Regions from separate parts of the Pseudomonas macauensis genome, predicted to be linked through region 2. Evidence: predicted binding sites of a transcription regulator. Region 2 holds the regulator's gene; the other holds the start of a gene.
What was found. Region 2 encodes LexA, which represses DNA repair genes until DNA is damaged. Its sites were predicted from a motif close to CTGTNTNNNNANACAG; they were not measured.

Region 1: recN (DNA repair protein RecN) is a predicted target of LexA. The motif match lies at 1,877-1,892, and genes of this name have one in related genera.

Annotation. Positions count from the first base shown of each region.
Region 1 is NZ_CP138377.1:5,100,334-5,103,739, reverse strand. It holds gene recN (DNA repair protein RecN) at 177-1,853, opposite strand; gene grpE (nucleotide exchange factor GrpE) at 2,051-2,614, shown strand; gene dnaK (molecular chaperone DnaK) at 2,705-3,406, shown strand, end outside.
Region 2 is NZ_CP138377.1:4,105,414-4,108,819, forward strand. It holds gene SD196_RS18790 (L,D-transpeptidase family protein) at 1-176, opposite strand, end outside; gene SD196_RS18795 (TetR/AcrR family transcriptional regulator) at 233-943, opposite strand; gene lexA (transcriptional repressor LexA) at 1,196-1,810, shown strand; gene sulA (SOS-induced cell division inhibitor SulA) at 1,824-2,297, shown strand; gene SD196_RS18810 (hypothetical protein) at 2,340-2,579, opposite strand; gene SD196_RS18815 (DUF6586 family protein) at 2,693-3,214, opposite strand; gene topA (type I DNA topoisomerase) at 3,283-3,406, opposite strand, start outside.

The DNA.
Region 1 (3,406 bases), 990 kb from region 2:
TTTGTGGCACGGTTCGTCGGGCGTAGGGCGTATAACGCTCCGCGTTATACGCCGATTGACCATGGTCCCGCTTCGCTCTGGTTCGACCTGGGAATGATTGGCCAAGCTCAGCCGCGAAGTCAGCGATGCGGTAGGTGTATCGACGTACAACCGCGACCGGTTGTACGCCCTACGGGTCAGCCCTGTATGGCGGAGTCCACCATCTTGCGTGCGTGGGCCAGGGATTCCTTGGTCAGGTCGACCCCGCCGAGCATGCGGGCGATTTCCTCGATGCGTTCGGCCTTTTTCAGGTTGGCCACGGCGGTGCGGGTTTCGCTGGTGTCGCGGTCCTTGTGCACGAACAGGTGCTGGTGCCCCTGTGCAGCCACCTGTGGCAGGTGGGTGACGGTCAGTACCTGGCCGCGATCGCCCAGACGCCGCAGCAGTTGGCCGACGACTTCGGCGGTGGGGCCGCCGATGCCGACGTCCACTTCGTCGAAAACCAGGGTCGGGATGCGCGAGGTCTGCGCGGTGATCACCTGGATCGCCAGGCTGATGCGCGACAGCTCGCCGCCCGAGGCAACTTTCGCCAGGCCCTTCATGGGCTGGCCGGGGTTGGCGCTGACCAGGAACTCCAGCTGCTCCAGGCCGTTCACCTGGGGTTCGTCCGAGTTGGCTTCGCGCAGGTCGATGGCGAAGCGGCCACCGGGCATGCCCAGGCGCTGCATTTCCACTTCCACCGCCTTGGCCAGCTGCGGCGCGGCGGTTTGGCGGATGCGGCTGAGTTCTTCGGCCTTCTCCTGGTAATGACGGGCATAGGCGGCCAGTTCGTCGCCCAGGCGCTCGACGGCTTCATCATCGGCGTTCAGCGCTTCCAGCTCATCCAGCAGGCGCTGCTGCAGGTCCTGCAGTTCGTGGGGTTGTACGCGATGCTTGCGGGCCAGGCTGTAGATGGCGTCCATGCGTTCTTCCAGTTGTTGCAGGCGCATGGGATCGGCGTCGAAGTTGTCGACGAAGCGGTTCAGCTCGCCAATTGCCTCTTCCACCTGGATCTGCGCGCTGGACAGCAGGTTCACCGCTTCGCCCAGCGCCACCGGCTGGCTCGGGAAGGCAGTGAGGCGATTGAGGCTCGAAGTCAGGGCTGAAAGCACGTTGCCGGCATCGCTTTCGCTGCACATTTCCACTACTTGCCGGCACGCGGCGATCAGGCTGCCGGCGTTGCTCAGGGTCTTGTGTTCGGCTTCCAGCGTCTCCAGTTCGTTATCACCCAGGCCGAGGTTTTCCAGTTCTTCCAGCTGGTAGCTGAGCAACTGGTGGCGAGCGCGTTGCTCGTCGCCATTGCGCGACAGGCGGTCCAGCTCCTGGCGGGTCTGCTTCCAGCGCTGCGCGGCAAGGTGCACCTGGCGCGCCAGGTCCTGGCTGCCGGCGTATTCGTCGAGCAGGCGGCGGTGGGTGTCGGCCTTGAGCAGGGACTGGTGCTCGTGCTGGCTGTGGATGTCGATGAGCAGTTCGCCCAGGTGCTTGAGGTCGCCCAGAGGGCAGGGCGTGCCGTTGATATAGGCGCGGGAGCGGCCTTCGGCGGTGATCACCCGGCGCAGGATGCACGGGCCGTCCTGCTCCAGGTCGCGCTCGGCCAGCCAATCGCGGGCTTCGGCAATCGCGCTGACATCGAAGCTGGCGAGAATGTCGGTCTTGTCGGCGCCGGGGCGCACCACGCCGCTGTCGGCGCGGTCGCCCAGGGCGAGGCCGAGGGCGTCGAGCATGATCGACTTGCCGGCGCCGGTTTCGCCGGTGATCACGGTCATGCCAGCGGCGAGCTCGAGATCGAGGTGCTCGACGATGGCGTAGTTGTGCACGGACAGGTGAACCAGCATGGGCGGCGGCTCCATCAATAAGTCTGGTTATTTATACAGTATTTTTTGCCGCTGGCAATTCTCTCCTGTCGCATTGGGGTGCCCATGAGGTCGGCGCCCTTGAAGTCGAAAAAATCCGCCCCATATAGACGGCAGAGCCGCGGACCAATAGGTTCGCTTTGTTTTCAAAGGCTTATTTTCTTTTTTAGGAGAGTGGCATGTCTGACGAACAACAGACTCGGGATTCCCAGTTCAACGAGCAGCCGGAAACCGGTGCTGCCGAGGACCTGAACGCCCGCGTGCTGGAGCTGGAAGAGCAGCTCGCCGCGGCCAAGGATCAGAGCCTGCGCGCCGTCGCCGAACTGCAGAACGTCCGCCGCCGCGCCGAGCAGGACGTGGAAAAAGCGCACAAGTTCGCCTTGGAGAAATTCGCCGGCGACCTGCTGCCGATCGTCGATACCCTCGAGCGCGCGCTGGAGATGTCGAACCCGGAAGACGAGGCGATCAAGCCGATGCGCGAAGGCATCGAGCTGACGCTGAAGATGTTCCACGACACCCTGAAGCGCTTCAATCTCGAGCCGGTCGATCCGCACGGCGAGCCGTTCAATCCCGAGCATCACCAAGCCATGGCGATGGAAGAGAGCGTGCGTCTGGAGCCGGGTAGCGTGGTCAAGGTGTTCCAGAAGGGTTACCTGCTCAACGGTCGCCTGCTGCGTCCGGCGATGGTCGTGGTCAGCAAGGCGCCCGAACAAACCCCGCCTTCGATCGACGAGAAGGCTTGAAATCCACCACCCGGTCCCCATCTGGGTAATCAACCGAGCCAAAGACCCGCAACAGGGTCAGCGCGGAATCTAATTTCTGGAGAGTGAAATATGGGCAAAATCATTGGTATCGACCTGGGGACCACCAACTCCTGTGTGTCCATCCTGGAGAACGGTAACGTCAAGGTCATCGAGAACGCCGAAGGCGCTCGTACCACCCCGTCGATCATCGGTTACGCCAACGACGGCGAAATTCTGGTCGGTCAGCCGGCCAAGCGCCAGGCCGTGACCAACCCGAAGAACACCCTGTACGCGGTGAAGCGCCTGATCGGTCGTCGCTTCGAAGAAGACGTCGTACAGAAAGACATCAAGATGGTGCCTTACGCCATCGTCAAGGCTGACAACGGCGACGCCTGGGTCGAGGCCAAGGGCCAGAAGATGGCTCCGCCGCAGGTCTCCGCCGAAGTCCTGAAGAAGATGAAGAAGACCGCCGAGGATTACCTGGGCGAGCCGGTCACCGAAGCGGTCATCACCGTTCCGGCCTACTTCAACGACAGCCAGCGTCAGGCCACCAAGGACGCCGGTCGTATCGCCGGTCTGGACGTCAAGCGCATCATCAACGAGCCGACCGCGGCTGCGCTGGCCTACGGCCTGGACAAGGCCAAGGGCGACCACACCATCATCGTGTATGACCTGGGTGGCGGTACCTTCGACGTTTCCGTGATCGAAATCGCCGAAGTCGATGGCGAGCACCAGTTCGAAGTGCTGGCCACCAACGGCGACACCTTCCTGGGCGGTGAAGACTTCGACCTG
Region 2 (3,406 bases):
TCGCCGATACGCGCGCGAACCTGGTGCAGGCCACGCGGCGTGCAACCGGAGCCGCTCCGCTCGCCTGCACCATTGGCCGCCGTGGAGATCGGCAGGCGCACGCGCAGCTGCTCCCCGGCAAAGCCGTAGAGCATCTGATCGGACAGGGAAATATGGAGGAGATCGAGGTCAGCCATGGCTGGCTACTTTAGCCGATCAGGCCTGCACCGCCCAGCGCGATGCCGGGCGTCGTTCAGACCTTGGCTGGTGCGGCGCTCGACTTGTTACGCGGCTTGAGCTGCGCACCCGCCAGCGAAGGATCGCTGACACCGCTGTCGGCGCGCATCCCGGCGGCCAGGAACGGCACCATCAGGCGCATCACCTGCTCGATGGAGGTATTCACGCCGAAGTCGTTCTCGGCCATGGCGCGCAGCGCCTTGATACCGGACATGCTGAATACCGCGGTACCCAGCATGAAGTGCACACGCCAGAACAGCTCCAGCGGCGGCAGACGCGGAGCGGCTTCGTGCACCAACAGCATGTAGCGACGGAATACCTTGCCGTAGACTTCTTCGAGGTATTTGCGCAGGTGGCCCTGGCTCTGACTGAAAGCCAGACCGAGCAGGCGCATGAAGATGGACAGGTCATTGCCGCTGCGCGGCTTCACTGCCATGGCCTGGACGACCAGCAGCTCCAGCAGCTCTTCCAGGGTGGCGCGCGGCGCATCAGGCTTGGCCTGGCGGCGGTCCAGCTCCTTTTCGAGACTCATGCAGAACGGGCCGAGGAAGCGCGAGAAGACCGCCTGGATCAGCGCCTTCTTCGAGCCGAAGTGATAGTTCACCGCCGCGAGGTTCACCCCCGCCTTGCTGGTGATCAGACGCAAAGAAGTCTCAGCGAAGCCTTTCTCCGCGAACAGCTGTTCCGCAGCATCCAGGATGCGTTCGACGGTTTCCGACTGGGCCATGGCTACTCCGCCTGACAAACACTTGTTTGAAACATACGTTTCAGCCTCGCGCATTGTCAAGCAAAGTGCGACCGATTGTTAACAAAAACATGGGCAATGCGACGAGGTGACTTCAATTTCAGCAAGACGCTTGCCAGCCCGCACAGGTTACATCCTCGACCGCTACGCCGACAGCCGTGCGAAATTAGTCATTGCCAGGGCGCCTTCACTGTATATAATTCCAGTCACTGTATAAAAAGCCAGAGTATGGACATGCTGAAGCTGACGCCGCGCCAAGCCGAGATTCTCGCTTTCATCAAACGCTGCCTGGAAGACAACGGCTATCCGCCCACCCGCGCGGAAATCGCCCAGGAGCTCGGCTTCAAATCGCCCAACGCCGCCGAGGAGCATCTCAAAGCCCTCGCCCGTAAAGGCGCGATCGAGATGACCCCGGGTGCCTCCCGCGGCATCCGCATCCCCGGCTTCGAACCCAAGGCCGCCGCCAACGAAGACGAACTGCCGATCATCGGTCGCGTCGCCGCCGGCGCTCCGATCCTCGCCGAGCAGAACGTCGACGACACCTGCCGCATCAACCCCACCTTCTTCAACCCGCCGGCCGACTACCTGCTGCGCGTACGCGGGCAAAGCATGAAGGACGTCGGCATCCTCGACGGCGACCTGCTCGCCGTGCACGTCACCCGCGAAGCGCGCAACGGCCAGATCGTGGTCGCCCGCCTCGGCGAGGAAGTCACGGTAAAGCGCTTCAAGCGCGAAGGCAGCAAGGTCTGGCTGATCGCCGAGAACCCCGAGTTCGCCCCCATCGAAGTCGACCTCAAGGAACAGGAACTGGTCATCGAAGGCTTGAGCGTCGGCGTGATCCGTCGCTGAACAGGAGATATCCATGCAGTACCCGCAGCCGCTGAACCTGCCGCAACTCCCGCTGTTCCAGGAAGCACTCTGGGCGAGCGGTACTGCTCCTTTGCTTCCGGAGCTGATGGAAGACGAACCCGCCGACGACGAGAGCGCCTTCAGCGAGATCGCCCTGCGCGGCCTCCCCGGCCAGTGCCTGACGCTGCTGGCGCCGATGCTCCGCGAGTTGAGCGAGGAAAGCGATTCCCGCTGGCTGACGCTGATCGCCCCGCCCTCCAGCCTGACCCCGGACTGGCTGCGCAAGGCCGGCCTGAACCGCGAGCGCATCCTGCTGCTGCCGGCGCGCGACCAGGCAGCCGCCCAAGCCCTGGCCTGCGAAGCGCTGCGCCTGGGCAACAGTCATACGGTAGTGAGCTGGCTGAATCTCAACGCCAAGGCGCGCACGCAACTGTCCCGCGCCGCCGTTGCCGGTCAAGCGCAGAGTCTGAATATTCGTCTGGGATGAGGGAGAGGCTTCGCCGCGAACGCCGCGAAGCCGGAACGAGCCTTAGTGAAGAACGCGCGGACCTTCGTCGTCCATGCTCATGTCGCCACCTTCGGCGAGACGGCCGGCCATCTGCACGCCGACATTGAACATCGCCTTGGCGATTTCGATGTGCTGACCCTGCAGGAACCCTTTGGCGTCAGCGGAGAATTCCAGGGTCACCAGCGACTCCTCATCATCCGCGCGACGCAGCACGATACGCCCGTCAGGCAGCTCTACGATTTCCAGAAATGAGGTTGGCATAGCGAAGGTTCTCCACAGCAGAACCCGTAGTGTAACAGTCACATTCGCTACACCCTAGCGCAACATTCCGCCAGCCGACCGGACGGTCGCAGCTCTGCGTATCAGAGCACCAATCAGAGCTCGGTCAGCGATGCGCGGAAGCGCAGCACCAGCTCTTTCAGGGATTTGCGCCAGGCTTCGAGCTCTTCGTTGCCCAGTTCGACCGGTGCCTCTTCATCGACATTCACCGCCTGGATCAGCGGCTGGGTCGGATCGACCTTGGCTTTTTTCGGCTCGCTCGGCGGCTGGAACAAGGCGGCGTAGGCAGCCAGCAGGCGACCCAGCCAAGCTTCCGGCGATTGCGCCAGCTCGACCATTTCCGCCAGCTCCGGGCTCGGGGCGGCGGCCAGCACTTCGGCGTTCAGGAGCATCTCGACGCGCGGCGCACCGGCCTGGGGCAAGCGGTAGTAGCCGGCAATCTCATGGGCCACGCCCAGAACCGCACCGTAAAGGTGAAACAGCGCCGCTTCGCGCTCGGCCTGGATACGCGCCTGGGCGTTCATCGCGCGCGCCGCTTCGGCATTGCGCCAGGCTTCCAGGGCGAGGCCGGCGAAGAACAGCTTCTGGTTGGTGCGGGTATAGAGTTCGTTCGCCATGGCCAGGCCCTCCTGCATTACACGTCGGCAGTATAAGCACGCCCCGCCTCAGCGGGGCGCGCCTTCCATCAGCGCTTGTCTTCGACCTTCCACTTGCCGCCGTCGAAGAACGCACGCCAGCCGGTGGGCTTGCCTTCGACCTCGGACTGTACGTACTGCTCCTTGGTCTTGCGGCTGAAGCGGATTACCGCC